One region of the Vreelandella halophytica genome, then DNA from elsewhere that is predicted to be linked to it. Evidence: predicted binding sites of a transcription regulator. Region 1 holds the regulator's gene; each other region holds the start of a gene.

Region 1 (4,946 bases):
CCGCCGTTCATCACGCAATAAAACACCGGCAGCTTGTCACCCAAATCCCGTGTGATGGCTTCGGCCATGTGATCGAGAGCTTCCTCGACCTGCGCCTGGGTGATCAGGCAGTCGGCGTTATCCATCAGCTCGCGCATTGAATCCAGGGATTCAAGGGCTTCTTTATCGAGTTTGTTCATCGAAGGGCTCCGGTATCAAGCGATCAAGGTTTAAAAAATAAAAGCGCCGGCGATACATCGGCGCTTCGAACGAGAAAAAGGTGTTTAAGGCGGCGCGGGCTAGTCGGCCAGCTCGCTCAGGCGTGCATTGGCGCGGCGCCAGCGCTTGAGCGCGGGCAACGCCGCGAGATCCGGCCGGGCGCGGGCGTAGCGAAGCTTGCCGGCGCGTTTGCTCTCGAGCCCCTGACAATGGGCGACCACCTCGAGCGCGGCGCCACGATCATTACATACCAGCAGCATGTCGCAGCCGGCAGCCAGCGCGGCGCGGGCGCGCTCCACCGGCCCGCCGGCCACGTGGGCACCGGCCATGGTCAAATCGTCGGAGAAGATCGCCCCCTTGAAGCCCAGTGACTCTCTGAGCATTCCGAGCCAGTTCGGCGAGAAGCCCGCCGGGCGCTGATCGAAAGCGCTAAAGACCACATGGGCGGGCATGACGCCGTCGAGCTGGGCGGCAAGGCGGGTGAAAGGCACCAGATCCCGCGCCTTGAGCTCGCTTAGCGGGCGCGGGTCGTCGGCAAAGCTATGATGGGTGTCGGCTTCGATGCCGCCGTGGCCGGGAAAGTGTTTGCCTACCGCGGCCATACCCGCTTCGTGCAGGCCCTGAATGAAGCGTCCGCCGAGCTCGGCGACGTGCTCGGGGTCCTGACTGAAGCTTCGATCGCCGATCACGCTGGAAACCCCGCTTTCGACATCGAGCACCGGGGCGAAGCTAATATCGAGCCCGCAGGCCGCCATCTCCATGCCCAGCAGCCAGCCGGCATCGATGGCCAGCTGTATCCCGGCATCCGCGTCTTGGGCGTAGACCTCACCAATGCGCGCCATCGCGGGAAGCCGCGTAACGCCTTTTTTGATGCGCTGAACGCGCCCGCCTTCCTGGTCGATGCCCAGCAGCAGATCGGGCCTTAGCCGGCGAATGCTTTGGCAAAGCGCGCTGACCTGCTCGGCACTTTCTACGTTGCGCGCAAACAAAATGACCCCGCCCACGGCGGGGTCGGCCAACAAGGCTTTTTCAGCTTGCGTGATAGCGGGCCCTTCGAGGTCGAGCATGACCGGGCCTGGCGGTTGCGTCATCGGCTTGCATCCAATAAAACGGCCGCCAATTCTAGTCGATCGGCGGCCTTAAACAAAATCCGGGGTTAAAGCCCCGCGGCGTTGAGCCACACCGGGGTGCCTGGGGCTGCGAAAGCGAACACCGCGAGCAAATCGTCATTGCGCAGGCGAATGCAGCCGTGGGAGGCGGCGATACCCATGGGCTGGTCTGGCGGCGTGCCGTGCAGATAGATATAGCGGCGCTGGGAGTCGGTCTGGCCTGCGCGGTTAACGCCGCGCTCGAGCCCGCAAAGCCAGAGAATACGCGTCAGAATCCAGTCGCGCTGGGGATTCTGCGCGCCCAGCGCCGGGGTAAAGACTTCGCCGGTGAAGCGCCGCCCGCGAAATACCGCATTTTCCGGCAGGCCTTCGCCAATCGCGGCGCGCACGTAGTGCCAGCCACGGGGCGTCTGACCACTGCCCTCGTTTTGCCCTACGCCGTTTTCACCGGTCGAAACGGCGCACTCGTGTACCACCGCTTGGCCCTGCCAGCAGCGCAGGCGCTGGGTGGCGAGGTCGACTTCGACCCAAGGGCCATCGACGGGAGGAAGCTCAGCCAGATTGGGCGTCAGCATACGCAGGCTCCTCCAAAGCGGGGGGAAGCGGCGCGTTCATGGCGGAAACCACCACCGGGCGTAGCCGCCGGACAAGATCGCGCACCGAAACCTGCTCGTTGTACTCCTTGGCGGCAATATCGCGCAGCGCATCGAGCCCGGAAAGCGTGAAGATCACCGTGCCCAGCATGAAGTGCAGCCGCCAGAAGCGTTCCGCGTCGGGAAGCTCCGGCGTTGCCCGACGAACGAGCTCGACGAAACGGGTGAACACATCGCCGTACTGCTGCTGAATATAGCGGCGCAGATGCCCCTGGGCCTGGCTATAGGCCAAACCCAAAAGGCGCATGAAAACCTTGAGGCTATTGCGCTCGGCGGGCACCGTCAGCACCGTGGTCGCCATGGCCTCGAGCAGCACTTCGAGGGGAATGTCCTCCTCGCCGTAGCGCTCGTGCAGCGCGTCCAGGGCTTCGTGAAAGCGCTGGCTGAAAGGATCGAGATAGCGCGCGAATACGGCCTGAATCAGCGCTTTCTTGGAACCGAAGTGGTAGTTCACGGCGGCCAGATTCACCCGTGCCTTGCTGGTGATATTACGAAGCGAGGTCTCGGCAAAGCCGCGTTCAGCGAACAGCACCTCCGCAGTATCCAGGATACGCGTGACCGTATCAGATTGCGCCATGGCGCCCTCCAGAAAAACGAGTGTTTAAAACATCGCAAAATAGTAGGCCATTAACGCGCCAGTCTCAATCGCCAGAAAGGGTGAACTCCCTCACTCGATGCTCGAACGGCTTTATAATCCGTGGCTTGAGTCATATACTGGACAGAGGAACATACTGTATACTTAAACACATATATATCGAGTCACCTTTTTAGTTACCCTTTTACGCTGGAGTCAGACATGTCCCGTCCTCTTACAGTACGTCAACAGCACGTTTTTGACTTTATCGTTAAAACCATGAATGAGCTTGGCTACCCGCCCACCCGGGCCGAGATCGCCAAGGCTTTGGGCTTTCGCTCACCCAACGCGGCGGAAGAACACCTTCGCGCCCTCGAGCGCAAAGGCGCGATTCGTATCATTCGCCACACTTCCCGGGGTATTCGCCTACCCAACCAGGAAGGCACCGAAACCAGTGAGCCGGCGCCGGCTGCCAACGAAAGCGGCGAAACGCCGGCAAACGGCTTGCCCATCATTGGCGAAGTCGCTGCGGGCAACCCGATTCTGGCCGCCGAGCACATCGACCGCTACTGCCCGCTTCCGGCGGACTACTTCACGCCCAAGGCGGACTACCTGCTGCGCGTGCGCGGGCTTTCGATGAAAGATATCGGCATTCTGGAAGGCGACCTGCTCGCCGTGCACCGCACCGAGCGGGTACGCGACGGCCAGATCGTGGTGGCACGCCTTGAAGACGAAGTCACCGTCAAACGCTTCAAGCGCGACGGCCATCAGGTAACGCTACTGGCTGAAAACAGCGACTTCGACCCGATCGAAATCGACCTGCGCACCCAGCAGCTCGATATCGAAGGTGTGGGCGTAGGCGTGATTCGCGGCGGCAGCGGCCAAGCGCTCGGCTAAGCCACTCGCCTGTTTGAACGTCGTATAAAAAGCGGGGGGCACTCATCAGTGCCCCCCGCTTTTTTTAGTTAAAGACGACGGTCTTGTTGCCGTCGATCAGCACCCGGTCTTCCAGATGCCAGCGAATCCCCCTCGCCAGCACCGATTTTTCCACGTCGCGGCCAAAGCGCACCAGATCCGTCGGGGTATGGCAGTGGCTAACCCGATGAATGTCCTGCTCGATGATCGGGCCGGCATCCAGCTCCTCGGTCACGTAGTGGCAGGTCGCACCGATCAGCTTAACGCCCCGCGCGTAAGCCTGGTGGTAAGGCTTGGCACCGGCAAACGAGGGCAAAAAGCTGTGATGGATGTTGATGACCTGGCCCGCGTAGCGGCTACAAAGCGCCGGCGGCAGAATCTGCATGTAGCGCGCCAGCACGATGCAGTCCGCCTCGAGCGCCTCGATTTGCGCCTGTACCGCATCGAACGAGGCCTGCTTGTCGCCTGGGTCGACCGCAATGTGAAAGTAAGGAATCTGGTACCACTCACTCAGCGCGCGCATATCCGGGTGGTTGGAGATGATCCCCACGATGTTGCAGTCGAGCTCGCCGGCCTGCCAGCGGTAAAGCAGGTCGACCAGGCAGTGGGACTCTTTTGAGACCATGATCACCACGTTGCGCCGCTTTTGCGTATCCACCAGCGCCCACTGCATGTCGAAGGCGCTGGCGATCGGCGAGAACGCCTCTTCGAGCGCCTCGGCGGTCATACCGATGGAATCGGCAAGAATCTCGTAACGCATGAAAAACCGGCCCGTTTGCAGATCCGAATGCTGGCTTGCCTCGGTGATGGAGCCGCCATGCTGGGCGATGAAGCTGGAGACACGCGCCACAATGCCCACTTGGTCCGGGCAGGAAACCACTAAACGGTAGTAATGCGACATAAATACACTCAATATAAACACGATTTTAAAAATGCCAGGCCTTGTCCGCCATGAAGGGGGTCGTGGCGCTGAGCAAGGGCGCTAGTGTAGCGCAAGCGGGCCTGGCTGGCATCGCCATGATTGTTAGCCGCCCCCGCCTTACCGTATAGTTAAAGCCTTACTTTTCAGGCTGTTCATAATCAATGGATCCATCTCGCGTTCAACTTCGTCCCCGCCGCCGTCCACCCTTGCGCATACTGCCGCTTGGCGGCTGTGGTGAAATAGGAATGAACCTGACGCTTTATGGTTATGACGGTCACTGGATCGCCATTGATTGCGGCATGATGATTCGCCAGGATCTGCCCAGCGCCCCGCTTCAGGTGCCCAATACCCAGACCCTGGCCGAGCTCGATATCACCCCCCAGGCGCTCTTCATCACCCACGGCCATGAAGACCATATCGGCGCGGTCGCCTGGCTTTGGCCGAAGTGGCAGTGCCCGATTTACGCCACTCCCCTGGCCGCCGGCCTTTTACGCCACAAGTTTGCCGAACACAGTTTGAGCAGCGCCGCCATTCACGTGATCGAACCCAATGAGGCGCTGGAGCAGGGCCCGTTC
Region 2 (4,946 bases), 1.3 Mb from region 1:
GCGGGTGGCCAACCGGGTGGGGCTCGAGTCCAACCCGCACAACTTCCTCTTGATGCACGCCATGGGGCCGAACGTGGCCGGCGTGATCGGCTCGGCGGTGGCCGCCGGGGTGATGATCAAGTATTTGGGATAGGCGCTGTTAGTAATCAAAACGCCCCGCATGAGCGGGGCGTTTTGGTTTGTCCATGTCTGAAATTTCCACGGTCTCGAGTAGCCCGTAGCGAGGGTCTTTCGCCAGGGATGGCGAAAGTAGCGTACAAGGAGGTATTTACAGCGCCCTCGCGTAGGGCTGCTCGAGACCAGCCCACCTGCTGGCCCATTCAGCTTTAACGCTTTTGAATATCCAGCGTGCTTTTAAGCCGGTTCTCAAGCGTCGTGAAGTCCGCGGCCTCGTCTTTGGGCCAGGCCACGGTGAGCGTGACGCCCTGGCCGTCGTAGTCGGCGGCGGCAATCGGCGCGCGCTGCTCTTCGAAATAGGCGCGGGCCTGGGCTTCCTGGGCGAAAGCGACTTTCAAAAGGTAGTGTTCACGCTCGACGATTTCCCGGGTGGGTAGGGTTTCGAGCGCCTTGTTCACGGCCTGGGCGTAGGCGCGGGCGAGCCCGCCGGTGCCAAGCTTGGTGCCGCCAAAGTAGCGAATCACCACGCAACCGACTTCGCCCAGAGCACTCCCCAGAAGCGCCTGGTACATCGGCCGGCCTGCGGTGCCGCCGGGTTCGCCGTCGTCAGAAAAACCAATCGCGGTTTGCTCGCCGGGCGGGCCGGCAATGAAGGCAGTGCAGTGGTGGCTGGCACCAGGGTGGGCGGCGCGGGCGGTTTTTAGAAGCGCTTCGAACGCATCCGGCGTCGGGGCGTGGCAAAGCCAGGTGATGAACTGGCTTTTTTCGACGACGATCTCGGCCTCGAAGTGCGTGTCCGGGGAAAGATTCGGGGCTCGGTAGCGCAAACGGGGCTCCTGAAGGCGATTAGTGGCGCTTCTCGGCAGCGGCGGGGCTTTTGCCCATTACCATGCCCAGCACCTGGATATCGCCATTATGCAGGAAAACCGCCGGCATCGCCTGGTCCTCGGGGCACAGATGCACGCCGAGCCTGTTGATCGAGAGTTCCTTGAGCACCACTTCGTGCTGGTTGATGGTGGCCGTGGCGGTTTCCCGGTGGGGGCCGCGCTGGTGGCGGTGGATCACGATCACGTCACCGTCGAACAGGTTGTACTGCTGCATGCGATTGCCGCGAACGCGCAGCGCATAGGTATTGCGCCGGGTCACGTCGCGCTCGGTGCTGGCGGCGCGGGGCGTAGCGTACTCTCTGGTGCTCGGGGCGTTGGGGCGCAGAGCGTTCGAGGTCTCAAGCGGTCGTGATGCGATCATTTGTTTCTCTCCAGCAATCGCCCGCTCCCTGGGCGTGAACAAGTGAAAAGCGACGCGGGTGCATGTCTTTTCATACAGTGGTTGGAGTATAAACCTGTTTTTGCATACAGTGCTAGCCCTATATGCAGACTTCTGTGTCGTATCGCGCTCTTCTTTTTGGCAGGGCCCCGTGGCTGTGGGCTTTAGTAAAGGGGGTGATGCTCGAGGCGGCGCTACGCTGGCGAAAAAATGCCTTTTTGTGTAGAGTGCGCGCGATATCCACGCCTTGGGAGACCGCTTTGAGCCTGCGCCTTCAAGCCCGAAAGCTTGCCTGCGAGCGCGATGACCGCTTTCTATTCAAGGGGCTCGATGTCGAGATCAACGCAGGTGAGCTTCTGCGTGTCGAAGGCCCCAACGGCAGCGGCAAAACCACGCTTTTAAAGATACTGGCGGGCCAGCTCAACGATTACGAGGGCACGCTCTATTTCAACGAAAAGCCGCTGGGCCAATGCCGCGATGATTTTCTCGCCAATCTGGTGTATCTGGGCCACGCGCCGGGCGTCAAAGCGGGGCTGACGCCATTGGAAAACCTTGCCTGGTACCAGGCGTTGGATGGCGGGCCGGTAAGCGAGGCGGCCTGCGAGCGCGCGCTGGGTGACATCGGCCTGGCCGGATTCGAAGACGTGCCGGTGGGGCAGCTGTCCGCAGGCCAAGGGCGGCGCGTAGCGCTTGCCCGACTGAATCTGACACCCCGGGCGCTTTGGATACTCGATGAGCCGTTCACCGCGATCGACCGGGAAGGGGTAAAGGCGCTGGAGCAAACACTTTGGGCCCACGCCGACAAAGGCGGCAGCGTGGTGATCACGACCCACCACGCCCTGGCGGAACAAACCCGGGTGCGGCGTATTACGCTTGGCGAGAGGGTGGAACGTGACGCCGGCTGATCAAAAGACGTTACTTCGAGCCGCCCCTGGCGGCGCTTTTCGGGCGTTCAAGGCGACGTTTACCCGGGATCTCACCCTGGCCTTTCGCCGTCGCGGCGAGGCGCTCAATCCCCTGGTGTTTTACGCGCTGGTGATCACGCTGTTCCCAATCGGTATTTCGCCGGACCCCGCGCTTTTATCGGTGATAGCCCCCGGGCTTTTGTGGGTAGCGGCGCTGTTGGCGGCGTTACTCTCGCTCGATACGCTTTTTCGCAGCGATTTCGAGGATGGCAGTCTCGAGCAACTGCTGATCGCCCCGCAGCCGCTACTGGCGCAGGTGCTGGCCAAGGTGGGCGTACACTGGCTTTTAACCGGGCTGCCGCTTGCGCTCATGGCGCCGGTGCTGGGCGCGATGCTGGCACTCCCGGCGGGAAGCTATGCGGTGCTTGCGCTTTCACTACTGCTGGGCAGCGCTACGCTGAGCCTTGTGGGCGCGATTGGCGCCGCGCTAACGGTGGGTCTGGCACGGGGCGGCGTGCTGACCTCGCTTTTGATTCTGCCGCTTTATATTCCGGTGCTGGTGTTTGGGACCGGCGCGGTGCAGACCGCCATCGCACTCGAAAGCGCCGCGCCACAGCTTGCCATGTTAGGGGCGCTGCTGGCGGTGGCGCTTTTGCTGGCGCCGCCGGCGATTGTCGCCTCGCTTCGTATCAGTATCAACGGCTAAGGATGCGCGCCATGTGGGCTTTCATTCATAAGTTTGGTTCACCCAAGTGGTTTTATCGCCTGAGCACCCGGCTCGAGCCCTGGTGCTGGGCGCTTGCGGCGCTCGCGCTTGTCACAGGCTCAGTATGGGGGTTGGCGGTGGCGCCAGCGGACTACCAGCAGGGCGAGAGCTTTCGCATCATTTATGTTCACGTGCCCGCTGCGCTGCTGGCCCAGTCGGTGTTCGTTTCCATGGCGCTGGCAAGCCTGGTGTTCATGGTGTGGAAGATCAAGGTGGCCGACATGGCCGCCAAGGTGATGGCGCCGTTCGGCGCGGCCATGACGTTTACGGCGCTGTTTTCCGGCGCGGTGTGGGGCGTACCTACCTGGGGGACCTGGTGGGAGTGGGACGCGCGGCTGACCTCGATGCTGATTCTGCTTTTTTTGTACCTGGGCGTGATCGCTCTGCGCGGTGCGTTCAATCGCCGGGACAGCGGCGCCCGGGCCGCGGCGCTTCTCGCCATGGTCGGCGTGATCAATATTCCGATCATCAAGTACTCGGTCGAGTGGTGGTACACCCTGCACCAGTCCGCCACCTTTACGCTGACCTCGCGCCCGGCGATGCCGGCGGCCATGTGGCTGCCGCTGCTCGTCATGCTGGTCGGTTTTTATAGCTTTTTCGCCGCGATTACGCTTGCGCGCACGCGCAGCGAAATTCTGCGCCGGGAAGGCGACAAGCGCTGGGTACGCGCGCTCCTAAGCGGAGAGAGATGATGGCGTTCACCTCGCTGACGGAATTTTTCGCGATGGGCGGCCACGGCGTTTACGTTTGGTCGGCCTGGGGCGTCACTGCCTTGCTGCTATTACTGTGCCTTTTACAGGCGCGCCTGGAGCGCCGCGGGCTGGTCAAAGCAGTGAGGCGCCGCGCCCGCCGCGAGCGGGCCCGCGCGCAAAACGGCCCGCGCTCTTCTTCACACCCTGGGGGTAATGATGACGCCTAAACGCAAGCAGCGGCTTTTCGCGCTCATTGGCGTAGTGGCGCTGGCGGGCGTGGCCGTGGGGCTGACCCTCTTTGCGCTGCGCGCCAACATCAATTTGTTCTTTAGTCCGGTGCAAATCGCCCAGGGCCAGGCACCCCTGGAGCGCCAGATCCGCGCCGGCGGGCTGGTCAAGGCGGGTTCCGTCGCTCGCGACCCGCAAAGTCTGGACGTCGCCTTCGTGGTCACAGACTACGTGGACGAGGTGAGCGTTTACTACAGCGGTATCCTGCCGGATTTGTTTCGCGAAGGCCAAGGCGTGGTCGTGGTCGGCGAGTTGCAGGCCGACGGACGCCTGAGAGCGGACAAGGTGCTGGCGCGTCACGATGAAAACTACATGCCACCTGAGGTCGCCCAGGCGCTTGAGGAGGCGGGCTACTCACCGGCGGACTATCAGCAAAAGGCCGAACGGGTCGTCAAACAGTTGGAAGGGCCGGGCCGCCCTCAAACGGACGGGAATTAACGTATGTGGGTAAAGATGATTCCCGAAGTGGGCCATTTCGCGCTGATTCTGGCGCTGATGCTGGCGCTGGTTCAGGCCACGCTGCCACTGGCGGGCACGCTAAGTCGCCGCCCGCTCTGGATGGCCTATGGTGGCCCCATGGCGGCGGGGCAGTTTCTGTTCGTCGGTCTTGCCTACGCCTGCCTGAGCGCAAGCTACCTGCTCGACGACTTCAGCGTGGCCAACGTGGCCAACAACTCCAACTCGATGCTGCCCTGGTACTACAAGGCCAGCGCCGTTTGGGGTAATCACGAAGGTTCGGTGCTGCTTTGGAGCTTGATGCTGGCCGGCTGGGGCTTTGCCGCTTCCCACTTTTCGAAGCCGCTGCCCCGGGATATGGCCGCCCGGGTGCAGAGCGTGATGGGCATGATCAGCGTTGGCTTTTTGGCCTTCATCCTGCTCACCTCCAACCCTTTCGAGCGCCTGTTGCTCAAT
Region 3 (4,946 bases), 250 kb from region 1:
TGAACCTGCCAGCGCGTTCATTGAAGTTATGTAACCACCTTGATCAAAACTACCCTATAGATTCTATCGAAAGCAAATTTTGCCTGAATACCCAAAATTCACGTATGTGCCACCAAGTATAATTTGCCATATCCAAACATGCTGGCACAGGGCCATCAGCGCTTTCATCCATCTAGAACGTGCCAAGCGAAGCGAGCAGCGCCATAACCCTCAGTATCGATATAAAAGTGTAGCGCGGGCTACTCGTAAACTGGCGGTGCGCTCTTATCAGCGCCTGCGTCTTCAGCCTCTTTCAAAATATCCTCGACGCTTTTAATAACCGCATACTCGCCTTCCAGATTCGCAAGCGACATGGCGTGAACTTCTTCTGCGGTGCGCGGGGTGCCGGCGTAGTCGCGTTTGGAGAAGCTAAACGTGGCATCCGCGACTACCTGTACGGCGAAACCCAGATTACCCGCCGTGCGGGCGGTGGCTTCGACCGAGTTACTGGTACTCACGCCCACCACGACCAGCCGGCCAATATCGCGAACGCGTAGCCAGCGCTCGAGCCCCGAGTGGATGAAGGCGTCCGGCACATTCTTTTCGACCACGTGCTCGCTGGCTAGTGGCTCGAGCGCTGGCTGAAACTCGACGCCGGGCTGGCCGGGCCAGAACGGTGAATCCGGTGAGCGGGAAATATGACGGACATGCACGATGGGCGCTCCGGCTTTGCGCCAACCCCCCAGCAGGCGCTGGATATTGGCTTCCGCTTGGGGGTTGTTGCGCTCCCCCACTGCGGGGTCTTGCATGCCGCGCTGCATGTCGATGATGAGTAAAGCGGGTAAGGCGTGCATGGCGTGGCGCTCCTTGTTAAGCCTGGCGGCCGGGCCAAAAGCGGCTAAACGGAGGGCCCGGCCTGGCTTGATCCTACGAAGCGCCGGGCGCCCCGTAGGATGTGAACCCGTCTTACAGCATGCGGGGGATTTGCGAGGAGTGGTGATGAAGAATGGGCGCTTCCTTGGAAAGGTCGACCACGTAGCTAAAGCGTGCCTCGAAGTTCAAGAGCTCGCCTTCGACCTCGAAGCGCCAGTTGTAAAGGCCGGTCAGCGAGCAGAGCGTCTCGGACATTTCCTGAATGATCAGGGTTTTTTCGTGCAGGGTGATGCTCAAACCCGGGCGGGCGCCGAGGCGCTCGAAATAGTCGCGGTGTTTTTCGCTGTTATTGGCGATTCGGTTCGAGAAGGTCGGGATCAGTACGGCGTTGTCATCGTAGAGGGCGAGCAGCGCTTCTACATCGGCGTCGTTGATCGCTTGCATCCACTCATTCAGCACGTCGTGGGGTGTTCTCATCTTAAACCTCTTCAACAGATAGCGGTGACTTGACGCCGCGGGCTCAAACGGCGGTGACCTGACTTGATACGGCAGTTACATCCAATACAGCGAGCCCCTCGCCTTCACGGAAAAGACGTTACACGGTATGTTACCGAAATAGCGTCGCCCTCGCATGTCAAGTTCGCTTAGCGCTAGAAGTGTTTGAAGCGGTAAAAGAGCTTTTGCAAGAAGCTCGAGCCCAACATCAGGGCCAGGCTAAGTATTAAAACGGCCAAAGAGGCGTAGGTGACGCCTCCGCCCCACTCCCAGCGCGATATTACATTGCCGACTTGCTGAACGAACAGATAGACGCCGATCAAGAAGCTGCCCGCGCGAACAAGCCCTGCTTCGTCAACGGATGCATCTGCCTGGGTATCGCTTTGGTGTATTTTTTGCGCAATGGTCGGCGCCTTCAGCCAGAGTACCGCACCGATCAAAAGAGGTACCACCAGGCTTGTCACCATCACGGGGAGCCACGGGGACTCCAACTCTGCCGTAAAGATGTTTTGAAGCGAGAAAGCTAAAGTGTAGAGCGGAGAAACCACCAGATAGATGGCAAGAACACGTATCAGGAGAACGGAGAAAGCGTGCATCGAATGCTCCTTAAAAAATTCCCATGATACGGTTCTTCGATGTGTTCTAAAACATACTAAAACGCCCCGGCGATATACCACTAATGACGACGGTCAACGCACTGCGTTTGAACGTTTGCCTATAACTTTCCCGACTGGCTGTGATCCCGCTAATTAACCTAAAAGCCACTAATGACAGTTTGGTAAATATTGGCCACTACTTTTATAAAATTACGCAGTTAAGGATGGCACTTGCGCTGTAGAGGCATCGTTATATACTGTATTTATATACACTATAAGGATGTGGCAATGGCGCAACCTCTTACGCCCCAAGGCAAGGCGCCTTTTAAAGGCCGAGGCGCCACCTTCGACCCCCATAACCGCTTCGCGCTCTCGCAAAGCGAATACGAGTCCGATGGCTGGTGGCAGGAAGAGGCGCCCACCTCGCTTGCCACCGAAATACGCGAAGAGCCGAGTAAAAGCGCGCTTGCCTGGAACAGCTCGCCGGATCTCTCCTTTGATCGCTCCTTGAACCCGTACCGCGGCTGCGAGCATGGCTGCATCTACTGCTTTGCCCGCCCTTCTCACGCCTATTGGGATATGTCACCAGGGCTCGATTTCGAGACGAAACTGATTGCCCGCACGGGCATGGTCGAGCGTTTGAAAGAGGAGCTCAGCCACCCGGGCTATACCTGCCGCCCTATCAACCTGTCGGGCAATACCGATTGCTACCAGCCCATCGAGGCGAAACACCAAACCACCCGGCGCCTTTTAGAGCTTTTATACCAATGCCGCCATCCGGTCATGCTGGTGACCAAAGGCACACTCGTTCTGCGCGATATCGAGCTTTTAGCGCAAATGGCCGAGCACCGCCTGGTGCGCGTGCTGGTCAGCCTGACCAGCCTGGATGCGAATTTAAAGCGCACGCTGGAGCCTCGCGCGGCCTCGCCCCAGGCGCGGCTGAAGGTGATCCGCGAGCTCAACACGGCGGGTATCCCGGTGGGTGTGCTGGTCTCGCCGGTGATTCCCGGGCTTACCGATCACGAGATCGAGCGGCTAATCGAGGCCGCGAGCCGCTCTGGCGCGCGCACGGCAAACTGGATGCTGTTGCGCTTGCCCCGTGAGGTCGCGCCGCTGTTCGAACAGTGGCTGACCACCCACTACCCCGAGCGCGCCGACAAGGTAATGAGCCTGATTCGCCAGTGCCGTGGCGGCAAAACCAACGAGGCGGCGTTTGGCAAGCGTTTTCGCGGCGAAGGGGTGTTCGTCGATATGATCGACCAGCGTTTCAAGCGCGCCAGCCGCCAGTGGGGTATGCAGCCCCGGGCCGAGCAGGGTCTCAATACCCGGGATTTCAGAGCGCCCCGCGCTCAGGGCGATCTATTCGACCCGGCCGGTCCGGAGTAACGTTTGCGCGTTCGCCGCTCGTCGCGCTCTTCAGGGCGTTATCCGGCTATGACGGTAATGGCAATCAACAAGGCGGGCAGCGCGATAAAAACGCCCAGTACCCACACACCGGCGACCTCTTTGCGTTCGACGCTGGCCCGGCCCAGCCACTGGGCACCTTTGACCGGCAGCAGGCGTAAAAACGGTATTCCACCGATAATCAGCACGGCAAACACGTTGAACAGCAGGTGCACCAGCGCGATTTCCAACGCTAGCAGCGCCGTGGGGCCACTGATGGCCGTCGCTGTGAGCAGCGCGGTCATGGTGGTCCCCAGGTTACTGCCAATCGTGAAGGGATAAATTTGGCGTAGGGTAAACGCACCGGAGCCGGCCATGGGCACCGTCAGGCTGGTGGTCGTCGACGAAGACTGCACCAGTATCGTCACCAGCGCGCCGGACATAACGCCGGTGATCGAGCCGCGCCCAATGGCGCTGAGCATGATCTGCCGGGCGCGCCCGACCATCAGCCTTGATAACAGCTTGCCGATGTAGCGAATGGTAAGAAAGATCATCGCGACCCCCACAAGGATCAGGGCGGCGCCCAACGCCACCTCCGGAAGACGCGAAAGCGCACTCGCCACAAAATCCGCGACCGGATCGGTCGCCTGACCGACGAAATTGACGCGCTCGAGGGAAAGGTCTGCATCGCCGTAAAAGAGCACCGCCACGCGTTCGGCCAGGCGCTCCAGCGGGCTGAATAGAATCTCGATGGGCAGCAGGATGGCAACCGCTAACAGGTTGAAAAAGTCGTGCATCGTCGCGGCGGCAAAGGCGCGGCGAAACGCGTTATCGTCTTTCACATGGCCAAGGCTTACCAGGGTGCTGGTCAAGGTGGTGCCCACATTGGCGCCCATGATCATGGGCACCGCCAGGGCCACGGGCAGCCCGCCGGCGACCATACCGACAATCACAGAGGTGACCGTGGAGGAGGATTGAATCAGCGCCGTCGTGATAATGCCGATCATCAACCCCACGAAGGGGTTGGTGGCAAAGGCGAAGAGCTGTTCGGCTTGATCGCCCAGGGTCAGTTGGAAACCCTCGCCGACGATGGATACCGCACAAATCAGAAAATAAACGAGTAGCGCAAGCGCCAGCCATTGCCCCAGCTGGCCGCGTCGTATTTTTTGTTGATGGTACATGACGTTACTCTCTGCCCGGCGCTTGGCCGTCTCTACCATGGCGAGACGCTCCAGCGGCTTATACGCATCAAAGCGCTAGGCTCTGTCTGAAAAGTGCCTGCGCTCGACAATACGGCGTTAAAAATTGGCTCGCGCGCGAGTCCGATCAAAATACTCATTTACACATGTAAACTCCGTTTTTCGCCAATTTTTGCCTTGTCTTGTCTTCGCTCGTCGACTTTTCAGACAGACCCTAAACGCTTTAGTCTGCACCATCAACGTGACATCCTGGTGACAAGGACGCCGTGTCGTCTTTGCCAGTTTGTCTGCCGCTACATCATCGAAAACCGGGGGCGATCACCCGCGCCCTGAGTCGCCACCACCGACAAGAAGATCATCTCGGTGATGGCGAAACTTCAGAAGGGCCTTACATGCGCTGAATATCAGCGCTCGCCGCGGC
Region 4 (4,946 bases), 1.3 Mb from region 1:
GCCGTTTTTTAGAAGCTAAAAAATATGGGCCGTATTCTAGAGGTGCCTATGCCCCGCGGCAAGCGCCAACTGCACCGCTTATAGAAGCTCGCGCCACTGATACAAAAGCTCGAGGGCCTCGCGGGGCGACAGCGCGTCGACCTCCATGCCCTTGAGCGCTTCCACGACCGGGTGCGGCGCACTGGCGAACAGGTCGTTTTGCTGGGGCGTTTGGCTGGCAGCGGGCTGGCGCTCGCCCCCATCAACCGGTTGCCCCTGCACGTTTCGTTGCGGCTCACCTGTATCGCGTTGCTGCTCGTCTATATCGCGTTGCTCAAGGGCCACGAGCTTTTGCCGCGCCCGGGCAATCACCCCGGCGGGCACACCGGCCAGCTGGGCGACCTGCAGGCCGTAGCTTTGGCTGGCCGGGCCGGCCTCGATGCGGTGCATGAACACGATGCTGTCGCCGTGTTCGGTGGCGGTCAGGTGGATGTTGGCCACGCCCTGGGTCTGGTCGGTTAGCCCGGTCATCTCGAAATAGTGGGTGGCAAAGAGCGTCAGCGCTTTGGTCGCGGCCAGCTGCTCGGCGCTTGCCCAGGCAAGGGACAGCCCGTCGAAGGTGCTGGTGCCACGGCCGATCTCGTCCATCAACACCAGACTCTGCTCGGTGGCGTTGTGCAAGATATTGGCGGTTTCGGTCATCTCCACCATGAAGGTGGAGCGCCCGCCGGCCAGGTCATCCGAGGAGCCGATACGCGTGAAGATGCGATCCAGCGGGCCGATTTCCGCGGATTGGGCGGGCACGAAGCTGCCGCTATGAGCGAGCAGTGCGATCAGCGCGGTCTGGCGCATGTAGGTCGATTTACCGCCCATGTTGGGGCCGGTAATGATCAGCATGTGCCGTTGGGGGGAGAGGTCGATATCGTTGGGCACGAAGGGCGCCTGGCTTACGTGCTCGACCACCGGGTGGCGCCCGGCGCTTACGTGAATGCCGGTGTGGGCCGTGAGCGTCGGGCGTACCCAGTCCAGCGCCTCGGCGCGCTCGGCAAAGGCGCACAGCACGTCGAGTTCCGCCAGCGCCTGGGAGGTGCCCTGGAGCTCGTGGAGCAGAGTGTTGAGCTCGCCCAGCAGCCGCTCGTAGAGCCATTTTTCTCGCGAGAGCGCCCGAGACTTGGCCGATAGCGCCTTGTCCTCGAACTCCTTGAGCTCGGGGATGATGAAGCGCTCGGCGTTTTTCAGCGTCTGGCGGCGAATGTACTCCGCCGGGGCCTGTTGGGCCTGGGCGCGGGGTAGTTCGATGAAGTAGCCGTGAACCCGGTTGTAGCCCACCTTCAGGTGGGAAAGGCCGGTGCGTTCGCGCTCGCGCCGTTCGAGCTCGATCAAATAATCACCGGCGTTCTCGGCAAGCCCCCGGTGCTCGTCGAGCTCGCTATCGAAGCCCTGGGCGATGACACCGCCGTCGCGAATCACCACCGGCGGGTTGGTGATGATCGCCCGGCTCAACGTATCGGCCATCTCCGGGTAGGGGCGAATATGCGGCTTGAGGCTATCGATGGCGCTGCCGCTCTCGACTTCTTCTAAAAGCCCCTGCAGCGTGGGCAGGGCATTGAGCGCGTCGCGCAGCTTGGCCAGATCGCGGGGGCGGGCGCTGTAGAGCGCCACGCGGGCCAAAATACGCTCGATATCCCCTAGTTCGGAAAGCGCTTCGCGCAGCGCCATATAGGCGCCGTCCAGGGTAAGCAGTGCCACGCCCGCCTGGCGGGCCTGAACGACTTGGGTTTGGCGCAGCGGGCGGTTGAGCCAGCGCTTTAAAAGCCGCGAACCCATGGCGGTGGCGCAGGTGTCCAGAACGCTTGCCAGGGTATTATCGGTGCTGCCGCCCAGATTGAGGTCGATTTCCAGATTGCGCCGGCTGGCGGCGTCGATCACCACCGCGTCGTCCCGGTTTTCCACGGTAATGGCGGTCACGTGGGGCAGGCGCGAGCGCTGGGTGTCCCGGGCGTAGTCGACCAGCACGCCGGCGGCGACCAGCGCGGTGGTCAGGTGGGCGCAGCCGAAGCCGCGCAGATCCTGCACCTCGAACTGATCACAAAGGCTGCGCGTGGCGCTTTCCAGATCGAAAAGCCACTCGCCCTGGCGGCGCAGGCTGCGCTTTTGCGACCACGCCTCGGGCAGGGTCAGGTTCTCCGGCACTAAAAGCTCCGCCGGCGCCAGGCGGGTCAACTCGGCCAGCATCTCCGCTTCGCTTTCGACTTCGAGCACGTTGAAGCGCCCGCTGGAGAGCTCGAGCCAGGCCAGGCCAAAGCGCTCCTTGCCCGGGCACAGCGCGACCAGCACGTTGTCGCGGCGGGCATCGAGCAGCGCTTCGTCGTGCAGCGTGCCGGGGGTGACGATGCGCACCACCTGGCGCTCCACCGGGCCCTTGCTGGTGGCCGGGTCGCCGATCTGCTCGCAGATCGCGACCGATTCGCCAGCGCTTACCAGTCGGGCCAAATAGCCTTCGGCGCTGTGGTAGGGTACACCGGCCATGGGAATCGGCTTGCCGCCGCTTTGGCCGCGGGCGGTCAGGGTGATATCCAAAAGCGTGGCGGCACGCTTGGCATCGTCGAAGAAGAGCTCGTAGAAATCCCCCATCCGGTAAAAAAGCAGGACCTCGGGGTGTTCGCGTTTGATTTTGAGGTATTGCGCCATCATTGGCGTGTGCGCGGGGCTGGCCTGTGACATGGGCGTCCTGATTGAGCGTGGCGCAAACGTATTGCGCCATGTTCTATGGGCAAGTGAAACGCAGTATTCTACGCTGAACGGAGCGCTTACATGAAGGAGTCTGCATGGCCGCTGACGCGTCTGGTTTGAAAAATCTCGATCTGGCGCTTCTTTCGAAGCGCCTGGGCAGGCTTTGCCTTGCTCGAAACGTTACGCTGACCACCGCGGAGTCCTGCACCGGCGGTGGGATTGCTACGGCGATTACCGCCGCGCCAGGTAGCTCCGGCTACTTTGAAACCGGCGTGGTCACCTACTCCAACGCCGCCAAGACCCGCCTTCTGGGTGTCGCAGAAGAGACCCTTGGCGCCCACGGCGCGGTGAGCGAGGTGGTGGTCAATGAAATGGTCAAGGGGGCGTGCCGGGAAAGCGGTGCAAGCCTTGGCGTGGCGGTGAGCGGCGTGGCAGGCCCGGGGGGTGGCAGCACCGATAAGCCCGTCGGGCTCGTCTGGCTTAGCGTGGGCGATGAAGCCCGCCAACACGCCCAACGCTTCGTCTTTCCCGGTAGCCGTCAGGCGGTGCGCGAGCAGGCGGTACGCGAGGCGCTGGTGGCCCTGATTTTGCGCCTATCGGACTAACGAAGCGGTCATCGAAAGGCGCTGGAAGTACCCAACATGGCATGGTTTGGCGTAAATAAATAGCGTGTCAGGGATAGGTTTTAGCGCTATTATTTGGCATAATACTGGCTAATTATACAGGTTGTTACGAGGACGCTTTAAATGGCTCAAGATGAAAACCGCACAAAAGCACTGAACGCCGCGCTCGGCCAGATCGATCGTCAGTTCGGCAAGGGCACCGTCATGCGTTTGGGCGATGCGCCGCGGGTGGTCATGCCATCGGTATCGACCGGCTCGCTCGGCCTCGATATCGCCCTCGGCATCGGCGGGCTTCCTTATGGGCGCGTGGTGGAAATCTTCGGGCCGGAGTCCTCGGGTAAAACGACGCTGACGCTGTCGGTCATTGCGCAGGCGCAAAAGCAGGGCAAGGTGTGTGCCTTCGTGGACGCCGAGCACGCCCTCGACCCAAGCTACGCGGAAAAGCTGGGTATCAACCTGGACGACCTGCTGGTGTCCCAGCCGGATACCGGTGAGCAGGCGCTCGAAATCACCGACATGCTGGTACGCTCCGGCGGCGTCGACGTCATCATCATCGACTCCGTGGCCGCCCTTACGCCGCGCGCCGAGATCGAAGGCGAAATGGGCGACACTCACGTGGGCCTTCAAGCCCGCTTGATGTCCCAGGCGCTGCGTAAGATCACCGGCAACATCAAAAACGCCAACTGTCTGGTGGTGTTCATCAATCAGATCCGCATGAAAATCGGCGTGATGTTCGGCAGCCCCGAAACCACCACCGGCGGTAACGCGCTGAAGTTCTACTCCAGCGTACGTTTGGATATTCGCCGTACCGGCTCGGTGAAGTCCGGCGACGAAGTCACCGGTAACGAAACCCGCGTCAAGGTCGTGAAGAACAAGGTCGCGCCGCCTTTCCGCCAGGCCGAGTTCCAGATTCTTTACGGCAAGGGGATCTACCACGCCGGCGAGGTGATCGACCTGGGCGTGCAGTGCAACCTGGTGGATAAAGCCGGCGCCTGGTACAGCTACAAGGGCAGCAAAATCGGCCAGGGTAAAGCCAACGCTTCCCAGTACCTGGAAGAGCATCCGGAGATCATGGAAGAGATCGAAAGCCAGATTCGCGAGCAGCTTCTTGCCAAGCCCGACCCGAAAAAAGAGGAAGAGGTTGCGGCACCGGCGGAAGCCGATGCCGACGGCGAAGATAGCCTGATCTAAGTGCTGGCAATGCAAAGCTTCGGAGACGTCCGTGTTTGGCACTAAAAACGCGACCCCGCGCGGGGTCGCCATGGATCTTCTGGCGCGGCGCGAGTACTCTCGCGCCGAGCTTTTCGAGAAACTCACCCAAAAGAGTTTCGAGGACGGGGAGATCGAAAGCTGTCTGGACGCCCTGCAGGAGCAGGGGCTTCAAAGCGACAGCCGTTTCGCCGAAAGTTTCGTGCGCTCACGCATTCTGCGCGGGCAGGGTCCGGTGCGTATCAAAATGGAGCTTAGGCGCCGCGGTGTGGAAAGCGACCTTCAAGCGGAGGCTTTCGAATCCGTTCAGACCCAGGAACGAATCGACTGGTTCGAGCTTGCCTTCGAGACGCTTTCAAGGCGCTTCAGCGATTCCGGGGCGCCGGCCGGTGAATCGTTCGT

What was found. Region 1 encodes LexA, which represses DNA repair genes until DNA is damaged. Its sites were predicted from a motif close to TACTGTNTANNTANACAGTA; they were not measured.
Region 2: ACWHXT_RS13385 (LexA family protein) is a predicted target of LexA. The motif match lies at 1,458-1,477, and genes of this name have one in related genera.
Region 3: ACWHXT_RS06385 (PA0069 family radical SAM protein) is a predicted target of LexA. The motif match lies at 2,199-2,218, and genes of this name have one in related genera.
Region 4: recA (recombinase RecA) is a predicted target of LexA. The motif match lies at 3,420-3,439, and genes of this name have one in related genera.

What each region holds. Positions count from the first base shown of each region.
Region 1 covers NZ_OZ309107.1:1,598,221-1,603,166, reverse strand. The annotation lists gene ACWHXT_RS07610 (hypoxanthine-guanine phosphoribosyltransferase) at 1-179, opposite strand, end outside; gene nagZ (beta-N-acetylhexosaminidase) at 279-1,289, opposite strand; gene ACWHXT_RS07600 (L,D-transpeptidase family protein) at 1,355-1,882, opposite strand; gene ACWHXT_RS07595 (TetR/AcrR family transcriptional regulator) at 1,860-2,537, opposite strand; gene lexA (transcriptional repressor LexA) at 2,757-3,431, shown strand; gene purU (formyltetrahydrofolate deformylase) at 3,496-4,350, opposite strand; gene ACWHXT_RS07580 (ribonuclease J) at 4,617-4,946, shown strand, end outside.
Region 2 covers NZ_OZ309107.1:2,901,690-2,906,635, reverse strand. The annotation lists gene ACWHXT_RS13395 (sodium ion-translocating decarboxylase subunit beta) at 1-133, shown strand, start outside; gene ACWHXT_RS13390 (IMPACT family protein) at 327-944, opposite strand; gene ACWHXT_RS13385 (LexA family protein) at 964-1,365, opposite strand; gene ccmA (cytochrome c biogenesis heme-transporting ATPase CcmA) at 1,644-2,288, shown strand; gene ccmB (heme exporter protein CcmB) at 2,275-2,994, shown strand; gene ACWHXT_RS13370 (heme ABC transporter permease) at 3,006-3,746, shown strand; gene ccmD (heme exporter protein CcmD) at 3,743-3,973, shown strand; gene ccmE (cytochrome c maturation protein CcmE) at 3,963-4,472, shown strand; gene ACWHXT_RS13355 (heme lyase CcmF/NrfE family subunit) at 4,476-4,946, shown strand, end outside.
Region 3 covers NZ_OZ309107.1:1,352,448-1,357,393, reverse strand. The annotation lists gene ACWHXT_RS06400 (cysteine hydrolase family protein) at 240-833, opposite strand; gene ACWHXT_RS06395 (nuclear transport factor 2 family protein) at 946-1,329, opposite strand; gene ACWHXT_RS06390 (hypothetical protein) at 1,503-1,943, opposite strand; gene ACWHXT_RS06385 (PA0069 family radical SAM protein) at 2,232-3,329, shown strand; gene ACWHXT_RS06380 (Na/Pi symporter) at 3,368-4,546, opposite strand; gene ACWHXT_RS06375 (hypothetical protein) at 4,930-4,946, opposite strand, start outside.
Region 4 covers NZ_OZ309107.1:2,916,538-2,921,483, reverse strand. The annotation lists gene mutS (DNA mismatch repair protein MutS) at 79-2,703, opposite strand; gene ACWHXT_RS13455 (CinA family protein) at 2,808-3,317, shown strand; gene recA (recombinase RecA) at 3,459-4,526, shown strand; gene ACWHXT_RS13445 (regulatory protein RecX) at 4,597-4,946, shown strand, end outside.